4 regions of the Enterobacter sp. ECC_219_Taxon_10 genome follow, and region 4 is predicted to be linked to each of the others. Evidence: predicted binding sites of a transcription regulator. Region 4 holds the regulator's gene; each other region holds the start of a gene.
What was found. The regulator CRP, encoded in region 4, controls carbon source genes, mostly activating them, when cyclic AMP is high. The targets are predictions, from matches to a motif close to ATGTGANNNNNNTCACAT.
Positions count from the first base shown of each region.

Region 1 (4,446 bases), 1.2 Mb from region 4:
ATCGATAACGGTTGGCATTTCACATTCCTCCCTTCCTCTTATGATGCTGCTTGTACACGTAACCGGAGAGAGACGCAATGCACATTCATTTTATCATTCATGAACATTTCGAAGCGCCAGGCGCCTATGAAATCTGGGGGAAAAATCGCGGCTGTAGCCTGAGCTACTCCAGAGTTTATCAGGGCGATCCGTTACCCGAAGACCTGGAGAGCACGGACTTGCTTATCATCATGGGAGGCCCGCAGTCACCCGCCACCACGCTTGAGGAGTGCCCCTGGTTTGATGCGCAGGCGGAAATGCGACTCATCGGCCGCGCAATAGGGGCGGGTAAAACGGTGATTGGCGTTTGTCTGGGCTCGCAGCTTATCGGTGAAGCGCTGGGCGCAGGGTTTTGCCAAAGCCCGGAAAAAGAGATCGGTAAATTTCCCGTCAGGCTCACAGATGCAGGCAAGGCGAACCCGCTGTTTGAGAATTTTGGCCACGAGCTGAGCGTCGGTCACTGGCATAACGACATGCCAGGGTTGACGCCACAGGCTAAGGTGCTCGCTTACAGCGAGGGCTGTCCCCGTCAGATCGTGCAATATGGCGAACGGGTTTACGGTTTTCAGTGCCATATGGAACTGACGGCGGAGGTCGTTGAGTTGCTGATTGAACATTCGCAGAACGATCTCCGCCGTGCGGATGAATTTCGTTTTGTCGAAACGGCGGAAAAACTACGCTCGCATGATTATCGCGAAATGAATCAGGTGCTGTTTTCTTTTCTCGATAAACTGACCGCCCTGCGCTGATGCATTCTCTGGCTCGTCACTTCGCCACCGCACTCCCTTTCCTCTAAACTGTAGCCTGCCCCTGTGCGGTGATACCGGACGTTCCATTCCGGAATGTCTGGTATGCTCAAATTTCATGATGTGATCCGTGGCACATTTTTAGGTTTAATTGTATGATGAATGCGTTTCAGCAAGGACTATCACCATGAGCAAATCATTGAACATTATCTGGCAATATCTGCGCGCATTCGTCCTGATTTACGCCTGCCTGTATGCCGGGATTTTCATCGCGTCGCTGCTGCCCATCACCATTCCCGGCAGCATTATCGGCATGCTAATCCTCTTTGTTTTGCTGGCGCTGCAAATCCTGCCCGCAAAATGGGTCAACCCCGGCTGCTTCGTCCTCATTCGCTATATGGCGCTGCTTTTCGTGCCAATCGGCGTCGGGGTTATGCAGTATTTTGATTTGCTCAAAGCCCAGTTCGGCCCGATTGTGGTCTCATGCGCGGTCAGTACGCTGGTGGTTTTCCTGGTGGTGAGCTGGAGTTCGCATCTGGTGCATGGCGAACGCAACGTGATCGGGGAGAAAACAAAAAAATGATGGCTAATATCTGGTGGTCGCTGCCGCTAACCCTAGCGGTGTTCTTCGCCGCGCGCAAGCTTGCCGCACGTTTCAAAATGCCGTTGCTGAACCCGCTGCTGGTGGCGATGGTGGTCATTATTCCGTTCCTGCTGCTCACCGACATTCCTTATGAACGCTACTTTGCCGGCAGCAAAATTTTAAACGACCTGCTGCAGCCTGCCGTTGTGGCGCTCGCCTTTCCTTTATATGAGCAGCTCCACCAGATCCGCGCCCGCTGGAAATCCATCATTACCATCTGTTTTGTGGGCAGCCTGGTGGCGATGATCACCGGCACGTCGGTAGCGCTGTTGATGGGGGCCTCGCCGCAGATTGCCGCCTCTATTCTGCCAAAATCGGTGACCACACCTATCGCGATGGCTGTCGGTGGCAGCCTCGGCGGGATCCCGGCCATCAGCGCGATGTGCGTCATTTTCGTCGGTATTCTCGGTGCGGTGTTTGGTCACACCCTGCTGAACGGGATGCGTATTCATACTAAAGCGGCACGGGGACTGTCGATGGGGACCGCCTCCCACGCCCTGGGCACTGCCCGCTGCGCGGAGCTGGATTATCAGGAAGGGGCGTTTAGCTCGCTGGCTTTGGTGATCTGCGGAATTATCACCTCCCTGCTGGCCCCGTTCATTTTCCCGCTGATTCTGGCGGTGATGGGCTAAAATTTGCGATGCGTCGCGCAAATTTCATTTTGATTTCATAAGTTGCATACATAATGAGAAGTGGATCACATATAAAGCCCTAACGGCTCCGTAAACTACCGATCCATTAACCTTTATGAGGCAAACGCCATGCACCCACGTTTTCAAGCTGCCTTCGCCCAGCTTGCAGAGAATTTGCAGTCAGCCCTTGCTCCCGTTCTGGCAGATGCACACTTCCCCGCCCTGCTGACCGCGGAGCAGGTCACGGTGCTGAAACAGGCAACGGGACTGGACGAAGACGCGCTGGCTTTCGCACTGCTTCCCCTGGCTGCCGCCTGCGCGCGGGCCGATCTCTCCCACTTTAACGTCGGGGCCATTGCGCGCGGCATCAGCGGTACCTGGTACTTCGGCGGCAATATGGAGTTCCTGGGCGCGACCATGCAGCAGACCGTTCACGCCGAGCAGAGCGCCATCAGCCACGCCTGGCTGCGCGGTGAGAAAGCCCTGAGCGCCATTACCGTTAACTACACCCCCTGCGGCCACTGCCGTCAGTTTATGAACGAGCTGAACAGCGGGCTGCAGCTGCGCATCAACCTGCCGGGACGCGCACCGCACACGCTGGGCGATTACCTGCCTGACGCCTTTGGCCCGAAAGATCTGGAGATCAAAACGTTGCTGATGGACGAGCAGGATCACGGTTTCGCCCTGTCCGGCGATGACCTGAACCAGGCGGCCATTCGCGCGGCGAACAAAAGCCACACGCCTTACAGCAAATCCCCGAGCGGCGTGGCGCTGCAGTGCCGCGACGGCCGTATCTTCACCGGCAGCTATGCGGAAAACGCCGCGTTTAACCCAACGCTGCCGCCACTACAGGGCGCGCTCAACCTGCTGAGCCTGAACGGCTACGATTATCCGGACATTCAGCGCGCCATTCTGGCCGAAAAAGCCGATGCGCCACTGATCCAGTGGGATGCCACCGCCGCGACGCTCAAGGCGTTAGGCTGCACGACGATCGACCGCGTCCTGCTGGCATAAACCTTCCGGCGGACAGAAATGTCCGCCACGTTGCTGAAAAACCCCTCAGTTGAGTCGCTGTTTCTTGCGCTAACCAGGCGGGTAAAGTAGCCTGAGTTAAATTTCATCCACGAACGAGCCATCTCCATGTTAAAGCGCGTTTTTTACAGCCTGTCTGTCCTGGTCGGCATACTGCTGTTTATCGTGCTGGGTCTCGACCGCTGGATGAGCTGGAAAACCGCCCCCTACATCTTTGACGATCTGCAGGACCTGCCCTATCGTCAGGTTGGCGTGGTGCTCGGCACCGCCAAGTATTACCGCACCGGGGTGATCAACCAGTACTACCGCTACCGCATTCAGGGCGCGCTGAACGCCTACAATAGCGGCAAGGTGAACTACCTGCTGCTAAGCGGCGATAACGCCCTGCAAAGCTATAATGAGCCGGTGACGATGCGGAAGGATTTGATTGCCGCTGGCGTCGATCCTGCAGATATCGTGCTCGACTACGCCGGATTCCGCACCCTGGACTCCATCGTGCGTACGCGCAAAGTCTTCGACACCAACGACTTCATCATCATCACTCAGCGCTTCCACTGCGAGCGCGCGCTGTTTATCGCGCTGCATATGGGCATTCAGGCGCAGTGTTACGCCGTGCCGTCGCCAAAAGATATGCTGAGCGTGCGCGTCCGCGAGTTCGGCGCGCGTTTTGGCGCTCTGGCAGACCTCTACATTTTCAAACGCGAACCGCGCTTCCTCGGCCCGCTGGTGCCGATCCCGGCGATGCATGAAGTACCGGAAGACGCGCAGGGTTACCCGGCCGTCACCCCGGAGCAACTGCTTGATATGCAGAAAAAAGAGAAAAAATAGCCTCGCCTTTATACTTTCTTTACGCCGGGCCTGACGCTTTTTATCCCCCCTTTACGCCGCCCCCTTTATGCTGAGTTCACTGCCGCTACGGCTTCATTGAAGAATGACTATGAACTCGATAATGAATGCGTTTTTCCTGAAAAGTCTCCGTCCCTATTTTAACTTTCCCGGTTTATCGCTTCCTGGCGCACTCAATTCCGGCCTTTGGCTTGATGAAAAAATTGACGCGCTGCAGCACAACGTTTCGGTCGAAGTCGCGGATTATCTCGAACGTTACCCGCAGACGAAACATATTGACGTTTACCTGAACGATATCAACGGCATTATGCGCGGCAAGCGGCTCCCGGTAGAGAGCATGCTGGCGCTGGAAAAAGGCTGTTACTTTCCCCTCTCCGTCTACTCTATGGATCAGAAAGGAAAAATCGCCGCCCCGCTTCATGATGAACCGGACCGACTCTGCCTCCCCGTCGCCGGTTCCCTGCGCCCCTGCCCGCAGGATCCGCAGCACAACGCGCAGATCCTGCTG
Region 1 covers NZ_CM178005.1:3,296,418-3,300,863, forward strand. Annotated here, with positions in the region: gene AC4ICF_RS15690 (AraC family transcriptional regulator) at 1-18, opposite strand, end outside; gene AC4ICF_RS15695 (type 1 glutamine amidotransferase) at 78-788, shown strand; gene AC4ICF_RS15700 (CidA/LrgA family protein) at 973-1,368, shown strand; gene AC4ICF_RS15705 (CidB/LrgB family autolysis modulator) at 1,365-2,060, shown strand; gene cdd (cytidine deaminase) at 2,190-3,074, shown strand; gene sanA (outer membrane permeability protein SanA) at 3,201-3,920, shown strand; gene AC4ICF_RS15720 (glutamine synthetase family protein) at 4,042-4,446, shown strand, end outside.
Region 1: a site for CRP is predicted at 2,114-2,131, ahead of cdd (cytidine deaminase). Genes of this name have one in related genera too.

Region 2 (4,446 bases), 340 kb from region 4:
CATAATCCTCTCCATTATTGTCGGGCGGCACAGCTGTTAATGCCGCGTAAGCAGTTGGTTCATTATAGTTAATTAAATGATATTGAAAATGATTATCAATGCCGTAGTTTTTATAAGGTTATTTAGGTTTTGCCTAAACGCAAAATTGTGAGTCTGCTCACCAGGTTAACGCGCTGATTGCCATCCAAAACCAAAGTGCGGCAACCTTCTGAAGGTTCCTGAACCGCCTAATTTTTACACTCATCAAGTCGGGGGGAGGCCACCGGCTATAAAAACGATGAGGACGTAAAATGAATCATGCGATAACGATGGGTATCTTCTGGCATTTGATAGGCGCAGCCAGTGCAGCCTGTTTCTATGCCCCGTTCAAAAAGGTGAAAGGGTGGTCGTGGGAAACCATGTGGTCGGTTGGCGGTACCGTGTCCTGGCTGATTTTGCCATGGACCATTAGCGCCATGCTGCTCCCGGATTTCTGGGGCTACTTCACCTCCTTCAGTGCTTCCACCCTGCTGCCGGTGTTTCTGTTCGGCGCGATGTGGGGCATCGGCAACATTAACTACGGCCTGACCATGCGCTACCTCGGAATGTCGATGGGTATCGGCATCGCGATTGGCATTACGCTGATCGTCGGCACGCTGATGACGCCCATTCTTAACGGTAATGTCGACGTGTTGATCAACACCAAAGGTGGGCAGATGACGTTGCTGGGCGTGCTTGTCGCGGTAATCGGCGTGGGTATCGTCACCCGAGCGGGTCAGCTGAAAGAGCGCAAGATGGGCATCAAAGCCGAAGACTTTAACCTGAAGAAAGGGCTGCTGCTGGCAGTGATGTGCGGCATCTTCTCGGCGGGCATGTCGTTCGCCATGAACGCCGCAAAACCCATGCACGAAGCGGCCGCCGCGCTGGGCGTCGACCCGCTGTACGTGGCGCTGCCAAGCTACGTGGTCATCATGGGCGGCGGCGCGTTGGTAAACCTTGGCTTCTGCTTCATTCGTCTGGCAAAAGTGAAGGATCTGTCAGTAAAAGCGGATTTCTCGCTGGCAAAATCCTTAATTATCACCAACGTGCTGCTTTCGATGCTGGGCGGCCTCATGTGGTATCTGCAGTTCTTTTTCTACGCCTGGGGTCACGCCAGCATTCCGCCACAGTACGACTACATAAGCTGGATGCTGCACATGAGCTTCTACGTGCTGTGCGGCGGGCTGGTTGGGCTGGTGCTGAAAGAGTGGAATAACGCCGGGCGTCGTCCGGTGGGCGTTCTGAGCCTGGGCTGCGTGGTGATCATCATCGCCGCTAACATTGTCGGCCTCGGCATGGCGAACTGATTACGCTGCCTTTCGACTGCGATGACGCCACTGAACCGGCGTCATCCCCACCTCGCGATTAAACACCACCGAAAAGTAATTACTGTCCTCAAATCCGCAGCGCATCGCCACTTCACTGACCATCAGCTCCGTATGCTGCAACAAATACTGGGCGTGGCAGATGCGCAGCTGGCGCAGGTAGTGGTTCACCGTCATCCCCGTCTGGGTGCGGAACTGCTGGCGCAGTGCGCGCTCGCTGCACTGCTCCTGCTCGCAGAACTTTTCCAGCATGAAACTTTTGTTCAGGCTACCCGCAAGCCGGGCGATCAGCTTGTCCAGCAGCGCTTCCTGGGCGGTCGCGGAGGGGTTGTCGGTGGCATAACGATGGCGTTTAAGGGTCATGACCAACTGGGCGAAAAGCAGCTCCGCCATCGGGTTTGCCACAGAATCGTGCTTTTGGCTCTCCTGCTCCAGCTGGGAGATCGTCTGGCGCACCTGAGCCATGCCGTTGCTGCTTAAGCGCCAGTGGGGTTCGCCTCTGGCATTGAGAAAACCGGGGATATGAGCCGCCCAGTCAACATTCAGTTTGAGCCTGTCCGGGCAGTAGATAACGTTCTGCAAAACCAGATCGTTAACCGAGGCGTAAGCGTGTTTGTCTTCGCCGCGGATGTAAAACAGATCGCCACGCGTGATGCGGTAGGGCCGGTCGTTGAGGATGTGTAAGCCGTTGCCGCGCCAAACGAGCACCAGTTCGCAAAACTCGTGGGTATGCTCGGCAAAGACATTTTGCGGGTAGCGGTCGGCCACCGCGACGGCCTGACTCGCGGAGGCAAAAAAATCATCTTTGCGAAGAATTAACTGAGCGGCCACACCACAACCTCTACGGTGAATAACCGGACATTATTAGCCATTTTGCGGCAATAAAACGGTGATTGCCTTCGCGTTACTGGATTGAAGCATCCTTCCCCTGACGGATATCGCGCGGCGACCAGCTAAACTCGCGACGAAAAAGGGTCGAAAAGTGATTACTGTCGCCGAAACCGCAGCGATACGCGATATCCGTGACGCTTTCGTCGGTGTGACGTAAAAGGTGACGCGCTTTAATCAGGCGCAGGCGGTTGAGGTAGCGCTGCGGCGTGAGCCCGGTGTGCTGCTTGAGCTGACGATGGAGCGTACGCAACGACAGCGAAAAATTATCCGCCAGCGTTTCCCAGCACACGTCCTCGGCGAAATGGTCCTCCAGCCAGGCCATCAGTTGGTTCAGCCGCGCGTCGTTATTTGCCAGCCCTTCCACCAGGCTGCTGCGACGCAACAGCACCAGCAGCTGCATAAACAGCAGCTCGCGGGTGGCAATGGCATGGGTCTCCTGCCCGTCCTCGCTCTGCTCCATTTGATTCACCAGCTGGCGCACCTGCTGCAACGTGGACTGATTCACTCGCCAGTGAGACGGGTAGTGTCCATCCTGCTCCTGGGGCAGTAGCTTGTTCAATCCCGACAGAAACTGGAACGCGTCCGGCGAACGATAGAGCACGTTGGTCAGACACAGGTTGTCGGTATGTTCATACAAATGCCTGTCGCGATCGCGCACGAAGCACACCATACCGCCGCTGATGGTGTATGGCTGGCCGTTGAAGACATGAATGCCTGTCCCATGCTCGACAATCACAATTTCATGAAAATCATGATGATGTTCAGGAAACGCGGCCTGCGGGAGCCGTGGCTCAATCGCGATCGGAGATGTTCCCGACGGGAAAAAATCGACGCTGTGCAGTACGGTCATAGCGGCCCCCACCAATGAGAAAAGTTCTCAAAATAGTAATTAAGGCCTTCCACACTCACCTTAAATTTTTGACAGCAAACGTCGCAAAGACTGTCCGTTTTTCAAGAAACAGACGGAAAAATCGGGAAATGCGGTCAGCGTCACATTGCCCTAAAACCCCGCCCTCCCTGGAAATTGTGAACTCCCTCACGTTCATCTTTGCTTCCTTGCCAGCGCGAGATTCGTGCTGTCAGTGACGAGAAGGTGGCCTTTTCTTCCCTTTTTTACACTCAGCACCAATGACTTAAGAAGGGACCTGATCATGACTTTTCGCCATTGTGTAGCTGTCGATTTAGGCGCATCCAGCGGCCGCGTAATGCTCGCCACCTGGGACTGCGGCAAGCGCACACTCACGCTTCGCGAAATGCACCGTTTCGCCAACTGCCTGCAAAAACAGGACGGTTTTGATACCTGGGATATTGATGCCCTGGAAGCGGGGATCCGCACCGGGCTGAACAACGTCTGCAATGACGGCATACGCATCGACAGCATCGGCATTGATACCTGGGGCGTGGACTACGTTCTGCTCGACAGCCACGGCGAACGCATCGGCCTGCCCGTCTCGTATCGAGACAGCCGCACCGACGGGCTGATGGCACAGGCCATAGCCCAGCTTGGCAAACACAACATCTATGGCCGCAGCGGCATTCAGTTTCTGCCGTTTAACACGCTGTATCAGCTGCGCGCGCTGGTTGAGCAGCAGCCGGAGCTGGTCAAAAAGGTGGCGCATGCACTGCTCGTCCCGGACTACTTAAGCTACCGGCTGACCGGCAACATGAACTGGGAATACACCAACGCCACCACCACGCAGCTGGTCAACATCAACACCGATAGCTGGGATGAACACCTGCTGGCCTGGACGGGTGCCTCACCTTCCTGGTTCGGCACGCCGACCCATCCGGGTAATGCGATCGGGCAGTGGCTCTGCCCGCAGGGGAACGCCATCCCTGTTGTCGCCGTCGCCAGTCACGATACCGCCAGCGCGGTGATTGCATCCCCGTTGGCCAGCAAAGACGCGGCCTACCTCTCTTCCGGCACCTGGTCGCTGATGGGCTTTGAGAGCAAAACGCCATACACCAGCGACGCCGCAATGACGGCGAACATCACTAATGAAGGCGGTGCCGAAGGGCGCTACCGCGTGCTGAAGAACATCATGGGACTCTGGCTGCTCCAGCGAATGCTGAAAGAACAGCATATTTCCGACCTGCCGGCGCTTATCGCCGAAACCGAAAAGCTGCAGGCATGTACGTTCCTGATCAACCCGAATGACGACCGCTTTATTAACCCGGTGCATATGAGCGCCGAAATCCAGGCCGCCTGTTT
Region 2 covers NZ_CM178005.1:4,816,367-4,820,812, forward strand. Annotated here, with positions in the region: gene sodA (superoxide dismutase [Mn]) at 1-3, opposite strand, end outside; gene rhaT (L-rhamnose/proton symporter RhaT) at 291-1,325, shown strand; gene rhaR (HTH-type transcriptional activator RhaR) at 1,326-2,174, opposite strand; gene rhaS (HTH-type transcriptional activator RhaS) at 2,248-3,084, opposite strand; gene rhaB (rhamnulokinase) at 3,386-4,446, shown strand, end outside.
Region 2: a site for CRP is predicted at 3,213-3,230, ahead of rhaS (HTH-type transcriptional activator RhaS). Genes of this name have one in related genera too.

Region 3 (4,446 bases), 110 kb from region 4:
ACGCTGAAAGTGGACAACCTGACGGTGGGCGGCACGGCGTAATTTCCCCCCCTCACCCCGGCTCTCTCCCCAACGGGGAGAAAAGACCGCACGGAGCAGTCCCCTCTCCCCGTTGGGGAGAGGGTTAGGGTGAGGGGAAAGACCTATTCTTTTCTTCTTCCCCGCATCCCCTGAAACAGCTCCGCCACGTCCACAAAATACTCGGTCAGATAATTAATACACACCTGTACCTTGAGCGGGAGTTTGTCTTTTTCGGTATACAGGGCGTACACCGGACGCGGATCGGACTGGTAGCGCGGGAAGAGGATCTCCAGCACGCCGCTGTTGATCTCGTTGATCACCCACATTAACGGCACGTAGGCGATCCCGGCACCGGCCACCAGCCAGCGCGAAATGGTCATTGGATCGTTAGTGACAAACCGTCCTTCCGGCAGCAGTTTGGTAGAGATCCCTTCCGGGGCAATCAGCTCAAATTCATTATCGGGCCGCACGCTGTACTCCAGCCACGAGTGGTTGGTGAGATCGGCGGGTTTCTCCGGAACGCCGTACTGCGCCAGATAGCTTTTCGAGGCGCAGACGACCATCGGCATGCTGCCCAGCCTGCGCGAGAACAGGCTGGAATCCTGCAACGCGCCGACGCGGATCACCACGTCCAGCCCGTCGGCAATCAGGTCCGGCGCGGGAATGCCCGTCACCAGATTTACCGTTAAGCCTGGATACTCCTTCAGCATGTCTGCCGTCATGGCAGCGAGAACATTTTGTGCCATAGTTGAAGAACACCCGATGCGCAGCGTGCCGATGGGGGTGTTGTTGAAGGCATAGAGCTGCTCATGAACATCCTGCACTTCATGCATCATGCGTCGGCAGCCCTGATAGTAAATTTTACCCGCTTCCGTCAGCCCAATGCTGCGGGTACTGCGGTTGAGCAGCTTAACCTGAAGCTCATCTTCCAGTTTGGACACCGTCTGGCTGATGGATGAGACGCTCATCTGAAGCTGGCGTGCTGCGGCGGTAAACGAGCCCAGTTCAACCACTTTGGCAAAGACCGACATGCGTTTTAAACGTTCCATTGTTCACTCTGGCTTAAAAGTGATTTAGATCACATATTATAGATAACAGCATAACAGTTACGTTAATATATTATTAATTACATAACGGCTGCGCCATTCTCGCCCGGCGTTTCTTGCTCTCCTGCGGTGGCGTGCGCTAAAAAATTCTGAAGCCTGCACTCTCTCTTATCAAGGTTAACATGAGTCTGTTTCCCGTTATCGTGGTGTTCGGTCTGTCGTTCCCACCGATATTTTTCGAGCTTCTTTTATCACTGGCGATCTTCTGGCTGGTGCGCAAGGTGCTGGTCCCTACCGGGATCTACGATTTTGTCTGGCACCCTGCATTGTTCAATACCGCGCTGTATTGCTGCCTGTTTTACCTGATATCGCGCATGTTTGTCTGAGGTTGATGTGAAAACGCTAACAAGAAAAATCTCCCGCACTGCCATCACAATGGCGCTGGTTATCCTCGCCTTCATCGCTATTTTCCGTGCCTGGGTCTACTACACCGAATCACCGTGGACGCGTGATGCACGCTTCAGCGCCGACGTGGTGGCAATAGCCCCTGACGTGGCCGGTCTTATCACGGCGGTCAACGTTCACGATAACCAGCTCGTGAAAAAAGATCAGGTCCTGTTCACCATCGACCAGCCTCGCTACCAGAAAGCGCTGGAGGAAGCGGAAGCCGACGTGGCCTATTACCAGGCGCTGGCCGCGGAGAAACGCCGCGAGGCGGGTCGTCGTAACCAGCTGGGCGTACAGGCCATGTCCCGCGAAGAGATAGACCAGTCCAACAACGTGCTGCAAACCGTGCTGCACCAGCTGGCGAAAGCGCAGGCAACGCGCGATCTGGCGAAGCTCGACCTGGAGCGTACCGTGATCCGCGCGCCAGCCGATGGCTGGGTGACCAACCTCAACGTTTATGCCGGGGAGTTCATTACCCGCGGCTCAACCGCCGTGGCGCTGGTTAAGCAGAACTCCTTCTACGTGCTCGCCTATATGGAAGAGACCAAGCTGGAGGGGGTACGTCCGGGTTACCGGGCTGAAGTCACGCCGCTTGGCAGCAACCGCGTCTTTAAGGGCACGGTCGACAGCGTTGCCGCAGGGGTAACCAACTCCAGCAGCTCTAACGATGCCAAAGGGATGGCGACGGTGGACTCCAACCTGGAGTGGGTGCGTCTGGCACAGCGCGTGCCAGTACGTATTCATCTGGACGAACAGCAGGGCAACCTGTGGCCAGCGGGCACTACCGCGACGGTGGTGATCACCGGCGAAAAAGATCGGGATGCCAGCCAGGATTCGCTCTTCCGTAAAATTGCCCACCGCCTGCGCGAGTTTGGTTAATCGCCATGGGTATCTTTTCCATCGCCAGCCAGCACATTCGCTTCGCCGTGAAGCTGGCGTGCGCCATTGTGCTGGCGCTGTTTGTCGGCTTCCATTTCCAGCTTGAAACCCCTCGCTGGGCGGTGCTCACCGCCGCGATTGTTGCGGCGGGCCCTGCCTTCGCCGCGGGCGGGGAGCCCTACTCTGGTGCGATCCGCTATCGCGGGATGCTGCGTATCATCGGAACCTTTATCGGCTGTTTCGCGGCGCTGACCATTATTATTCTGATGATCCGCACGCCGCTGCTGATGCTCATGGTGTGCTGTATCTGGGCGGGTTTCTGCACCTGGATTTCGTCTCTGGTAAAAGTGGAGAACTCCTACGCCTGGGGGCTGGCGGGCTATACGGCGCTAATTATTGTTATCACGATCCAGTCCGAACCCTTGCTCGCGCCGCAGTTTGCCGTGGAGCGCTGCAGCGAGATTGTGATTGGTATTGTCTGCGCGATCGTGGCTGACCTGCTTTTCTCCCCGCGCTCGATCAAGCAAGAGGTGGATCGCGAGCTGGACGCGCTGATCGTTGCCCAGTACCAGCTGATGCAGCTTTGCATTAAACACGGCGACAGCGAAGAGGTGGATAAAGCGTGGAGCGGGCTGGTACGCCGTACGCAGGCCCTGGAAGGGATGCGCAGCAACCTCAATATGGAGTCGTCGCGCTGGGCCCGGGCGAATCGTCGCCTTAAAGCCCTTAACACCGTCTCTCTGACGCTGATTACCCAGGCGTGCGAAACCTATCTCATCCAGAACACTCGACCGGAAGCGGTTACCGATACGTTCCGCGAACTGTTTGCCGAGCCGGTAGACACCGTACAGGACGTGCATAAGCAGCTTAAGCGCATGCGCCGTGTGATTGCCTGGACCGGGGAGCGCGACACGCCGGTGACCATCTACACCTGGGTCGGCGCCGCGACGCGCTATCTTCTGCTGAAACGCGGTGTAATCAGCAACACTAAAATCAGCGCGGCGGAAGAAGAGGTGCTCCAGGGCGAAGTAGTGATCAAGGCGGAATCTGCCGAGCGGCACCACGCGATGGTCAACTTCTGGCGTACCACGCTTGCCTGTATGCTCGGCACGCTTTTCTGGCTGTGGACGGGCTGGACGTCCGGCAGCGGCGCGATGGTGATGATTGCCGTCGTGACCGCGCTGGCGATGCGTCTGCCTAACCCGCGCATGGTCGCCATTGATTTCCTCTACGGCACCATTGCCGCCCTGCCGATAGGCGCGCTCTATTTCCTGGTCATCATTCCGTCGACGCAGCAGAGCATGCTGCTGCTCTGTATCAGCCTGGCGGTAATGGCGTTCTTTATCGGCATTGAGGTACAAAAGCGGCGACTGGGATCGCTGGGGGCGCTGGCGAGTACGATTAATATCATCGTGCTGGATAACCCGATGACCTTCCATTTCAGCCAGTTCCTCGACAGCGCGTTAGGTCAGCTTGTTGGGTGTTTCCTGGCGATGATGGTGATTCTGCTGGTACGGGATAACTCGCAGGCCCGGACGGGGCGCGTGCTGTTGAACCAGTTCGTGTCGGCTGCCGTGTCGTCGATGACCACCAATACCGCGCGCCGTAAAGAGAACCACCTGCCCGCGCTCTATCAGCAGCTGTTTTTACTGCTGAACAAGTTTCCGGGGGATATCGCGAAGTTCCGCCTGGCATTAACCATGATCATTGCGCACCAGCGTCTGCGTAACGCGCCGGTGCCGATCAACGACGATCTCTCGGCCTTCCACCGTCAGCTGCGTCGTACCGCCGACCATGTGCTTTCCGCCAGCAGCGATGACAAACGCCGCCGTTACTTTACCCAACTGCTTGAAGAACTCGATATTTATCAGGAAAAGCTCAAACACTGGCAGGCGCCGCCACAAGTGACCGAGCCGGTAGGGCGGCTGGTGTTTATGCTGCATCGCTACCAGAATGCCCTAACTGATAACTGACCGACGTAAAAAACCGACGCCAAAAGCGTCGGTTTTTTTGTGGCTATACTTATTCCAGCACGTACTTACATTCAGGAAGG
Region 3 covers NZ_CM178005.1:4,371,434-4,375,879, reverse strand. Annotated here, with positions in the region: gene tldD (metalloprotease TldD) at 1-42, shown strand, start outside; gene aaeR (HTH-type transcriptional activator AaeR) at 144-1,070, opposite strand; gene aaeX (p-hydroxybenzoic acid efflux pump operon protein AaeX) at 1,250-1,453, shown strand; gene aaeA (p-hydroxybenzoic acid efflux pump subunit AaeA) at 1,461-2,393, shown strand; gene aaeB (p-hydroxybenzoic acid efflux pump subunit AaeB) at 2,399-4,366, shown strand.
Region 3: a site for CRP is predicted at 1,088-1,105, ahead of aaeR (HTH-type transcriptional activator AaeR). Genes of this name have one in related genera too.

Region 4 (4,446 bases):
CGGCTTTGGCCCAAAACCGGCCGACATCGTCCACGTGCCGTTTAACGATCTGCATGCGGTGAAAGCGGTGATGGACGACCACACCTGCGCGGTAGTGGTGGAGCCGATTCAGGGCGAAGGCGGCGTGACGGCGGCGACCCCGGAGTTCCTGAAAGGGCTGCGCGCGCTGTGCGACGAACATCAGGCGCTGCTGGTGTTTGATGAGGTGCAGTGCGGGATGGGGCGTACCGGAGACCTGTTTGCCTACATGCACTACGGCGTGACGCCGGATATTCTGACCAGCGCCAAAGCGCTCGGCGGTGGTTTCCCGGTGAGTGCGGTACTGACGACGCAGGAGATCGCCTCCGCGTTTCACGTCGGATCTCACGGCTCCACCTACGGCGGTAACCCGCTGGCGAGCGCTGTGGCGGGAGCCGCGTTCGACATCATCAACACGCCGGAAGTGCTGAACGGCGTTAGCGCGAAACGCGAGCTGTTTGTGAAACACCTGAAAAAGATTGATGAACAGTACGACGTGTTCAGCGAGATCCGCGGAATGGGGCTGTTGATTGGCGCCGAGCTGAAGCCGCAGTACAAAGGCCGCGCGCGCGATTTCCTTCACGCTGCCGCGCATGAAGGCGTCATGGTGCTCAACGCTGGGCCGGACGTGATGCGCTTTGCGCCGTCGCTGGTGGTGGAAGAAAAAGATATTGAAGACGGGTTAACCCGCTTTGCCGCGGCGGTCGCGAAGCTCGTTAAAGGCTAATACTCGGTTCGCTTTAACCGGCGCGTTAACCAAATCCCGTGATGCGGGCGCTGACGCCATGCCACCGACGAAATGGTGTGCATGGTGTTCAGATGTCCCAGCACACGCTGCAAATGCTGCTCCAGCGTGCTCATCGGCCCGTGGGTTAACGTCTCCGGCGCTTCCAGAATGTTCGAGTCGCCCGATTCGCCCGGCGCGTCATACTCCAGACGCTGCTGACACCTCTGCAACGCAATTTCACACGACTGCAAATAGCGCTGCGCCAGATCCGGCGTCAGCATCGTGTGCTCGCGCGCCAGCGTCGTCATGGCGTTAATGTGCTCGACGATAAACTGGCTGTGCGTCACCCACAGCTTCATGTCCGCCAGATAATGTGAATTAAAGCCCGGCTCCTGCATCGCCTGATTCAGCGAGTTAAAGAGGGCGTTATGCGCCTGGTTGACCTTCATACGTTCGTAGGCAAGCGGGGAAGGCTGCGGATCGTCGCTCAGGATCAGACGAATGGCCTGCTGATCGGCCTCCAGCGCGTCGTGGGCGTTTTGCCTCAGCAGGCCGCTCTGCCACTGTGGCCACAGCCAGACCATACCGCCAAAGGCGATCAGGCAGCCAATCAGCGTGTCGATCAGGCGGGCAACGATGAACTGTTCGCCGTTAAGCGTAAGCAGCTGCAGGGTATATACCGCCGTTACCGTAAAGCCCACCATCGCCCAGCCGTAGTTTTTGCGAATGATTAGATAGCTCACCAGGGTGATAGCCAGCATGCCCGCCAGGGTATAGCCCTCGGGCACGTGAAAGTGCAGCGTCACGCCTGCAATAATCAGCCCCGCCATCGTGCCGCCCGCACGGTGCAGAATGCGCACCCGCGTGGCGCCATAGCCATTCTGGGTGACAAACAGCACGGTCATTAAGATCCAGTAGGGTTTCGGCAGGTGCAGCGCCATGCCCATCAGGCTGGCGATACTGAGCATGACGCTAATTCGTGCGGCGTTGCGCAGGGCGGACGATTTAAGAGAAAGATAGCTTTTGAGCGCCGGCAGCAGCGGCAGACGTTTTTGTTTATCCGCCATCAGGTCGCGGGGATAAAGCGGTCGCTGGGTGCGCAGCACGCGGGCGATGCGGCTGAAGTGCCAGGCGGCAAACTGGCCGACCGGATTTTCCGGGTGCTGACGGGCAATTTTCTCCAGCGCGCCGAGCTGTTTGTCCATGTTAAAGCGCGTGGGGTAGCGGTGATAAAGTATATCGTCAGCCAGCACCCGCAGGCGCGCGGAGACGGTCTGCGCGTTCCAGCGAATCACCGCTTCGGCATGGCTGCGCTCAACCAGCTTTTGCACCTCCTGCGGGTGATGAAGGCTAACGGAGATATGCTCCTGAAGGTCCAGCCCCACCTGGAAGGTACGCAGCAGCCGTTTGTACTCGTGGTTCTTGTTTGCGGCGAGCATATGCAGCTGCTGATAGCACTGGCTTATCAAATCCACCACTTTTTGCTGGCGCGTCAGCAGCGGCGGTAAGGATTTTTCCGGATCGGTATGCTGGGTGAGCAGGGTGTATTTGGCTTCGCAGTAATCCGCAAGCTGCACGTAGAGCAGGCTCAGAGATTCTCGCAGCGGCTGCTCTCGCCATAGCCAGAACCAGAACCAGTTAAACAGCCCGTACCACAGCGTGCCGAGGGCGTAGATCAGCAGCGGCTCCCACACGGGCATATTCCCGGCGAGGCTCAGGGTAAAGATGGCCGCAATGAGTGACGCTGGAAGCAGGCGAGCGTGCAGCGAGCTGATTTCCGCCGTGACGCCGAGGGTCATCGCCAGCACGGTCAGGATCAGCGGCAGGGGAATATCGCGAGCCAGTAACAGCTGCACCGCGAGGCTACAGCCTGCAAACAGGCAGCCGCCGATAATCAGGCGTTTGAAAAAGCGCTTATGCGGCGTGTCCAGACCGGCAATGTTGCAGCAGGCGGGCACGAGGGAAAACAGCAGGCCCTGCTGAAGATGACCCAGGAGCAGGCCCACGGCCACGGGAAGACACAACACCAGCGTTTGTCGCAGTGCGTAGTTAACTTCCGGGTGATAGATCAGCCTGCGCCACATGGGGAAAAGAGACAAAAACGGCGTGACACCTCGCGATGGCACGCCGTTTAAGCAGGATTAACGGGTTCCGTAAACCACGATGGTTTTACCGTGGGCGGAGATCAGGTTTTGATCTTCCAGCATTTTCAGAATACGGCCCACTGTTTCACGGGAGCAACCGACGATCTGACCAATTTCCTGACGGGTAATTTTAATTTGCATGCCGTCCGGGTGGGTCATAGCGTCTGGCTGTTTCGCCAGGTTCAGCAGGGTTTGCGCGATACGGCCGGTCACGTCCAGGAAGGCGAGGTTACCCACTTTCTCTGACGTCACCTGCAGACGGCGCGCCATCTGGGAAGAAAGACGCATCAGGATGTCAGGGTTTACCTGAATCAGCTGACGGAATTTCTTGTAAGAAATTTCAGCCACTTCACATGCTGTCTTTGCACGAACCCAGGCGCTACGTTCCTGGCCTTCTTCAAACAGGCCCAGTTCACCGATAAAATCGCCCTGGTTCAGATAAGAAAGGATCATCTCTTTCCCTTCCTCATCTTTGATCAGCACTGCCACCGAGCCTTTGACGATGTAATACAACGTTTCCGCTTTTTCACCCTGGTGAATCAGCGTGCTCTTCGATGGGTACTTATGAATGTGGCAATGAGACAAGAACCATTCGAGAGTCGGGTCTGTTTGCGGTTTGCCAAGCACCATGCGCTGTTATCCTCTGTTATAAGCTGTCACCAGAGTCATCAGATGCATCCGGACTCTGGGGTTGCAATCGAATTCTTACCCATACCCTGGGAAGTCGGCTGTCGTAACGTTTCGCAGCCAGTAAAGTTTGATGTCCTCTGCATACATGTGTAACGTCAATGTATTACTGTAGCATCCTGAGTGTTTTAGCATAGCTTTCGCCGCGTGTCTCCTGGTGTCTCGCTTCAGCATGATGCAGGTCGCCTTCCATTGCGAGAAATGTAACGCACGCGTAATCTGTCACCAAAAATGCAACGTTGGAGTTAATGAATATGCAAGCGCGCGTGAAGTGGGTTGAAGGTTTAACGTTCCTGGGGGAGTCCGCGTCAGGACACCAGATTTTGATGGATGGTAACTCCGGCGATAAAGCGCCGAGCCCAATGGAAATGGTGCTGATGGCGGCAGGTGGATGCAGTGCGATTGACGTGGTGTCGATTCTGCAAAAAGGTCGTCATGACGTAACGGATTGCGAGGTTAAACTCACCTCAGAACGTCGCGAAGAGGCGCCACGCCTGTTCACCCACATAAATCTGCACTTTGTTGTCACCGGGAAAGCGCTGAAAGACGCGGCGGTTTCACGCGCGGTGGACCTGTCTGCGGAGAAATACTGCTCTGTGGCGCTAATGCTGGAGAAAGCGGTAAAAATTACGCATTCGTATGAAGTGATTGAGGTGTGATTCACGGGGCATCGTGCGTGTTGATGCCCTCACCCTAACCCTCTCCCACGGGGAGAGGGAACATGTTTACGCGATCTGCTTCCCTTCCATCAACCGCTGAACCAGCGGCGTCATGATGAGCTCCATTGCCAGCCCCATTTTTCCACCCGGCACCACTAACGTATTCATGTGCGAAATAAACGAGCCCTGCAGCATCGCCAGCAGCCAGGGG
Region 4 covers NZ_CM178005.1:4,478,490-4,482,935, reverse strand. Annotated here, with positions in the region: gene argD (bifunctional acetylornithine/succinyldiaminopimelate transaminase) at 1-745, shown strand, start outside; gene AC4ICF_RS21440 (YccS/YhfK family putative transporter) at 742-2,829, opposite strand; gene crp (cAMP-activated global transcriptional regulator CRP) at 2,887-3,519, opposite strand; gene AC4ICF_RS21430 (OsmC family protein) at 3,831-4,235, shown strand; gene AC4ICF_RS21425 (phosphoribulokinase) at 4,302-4,446, opposite strand, start outside.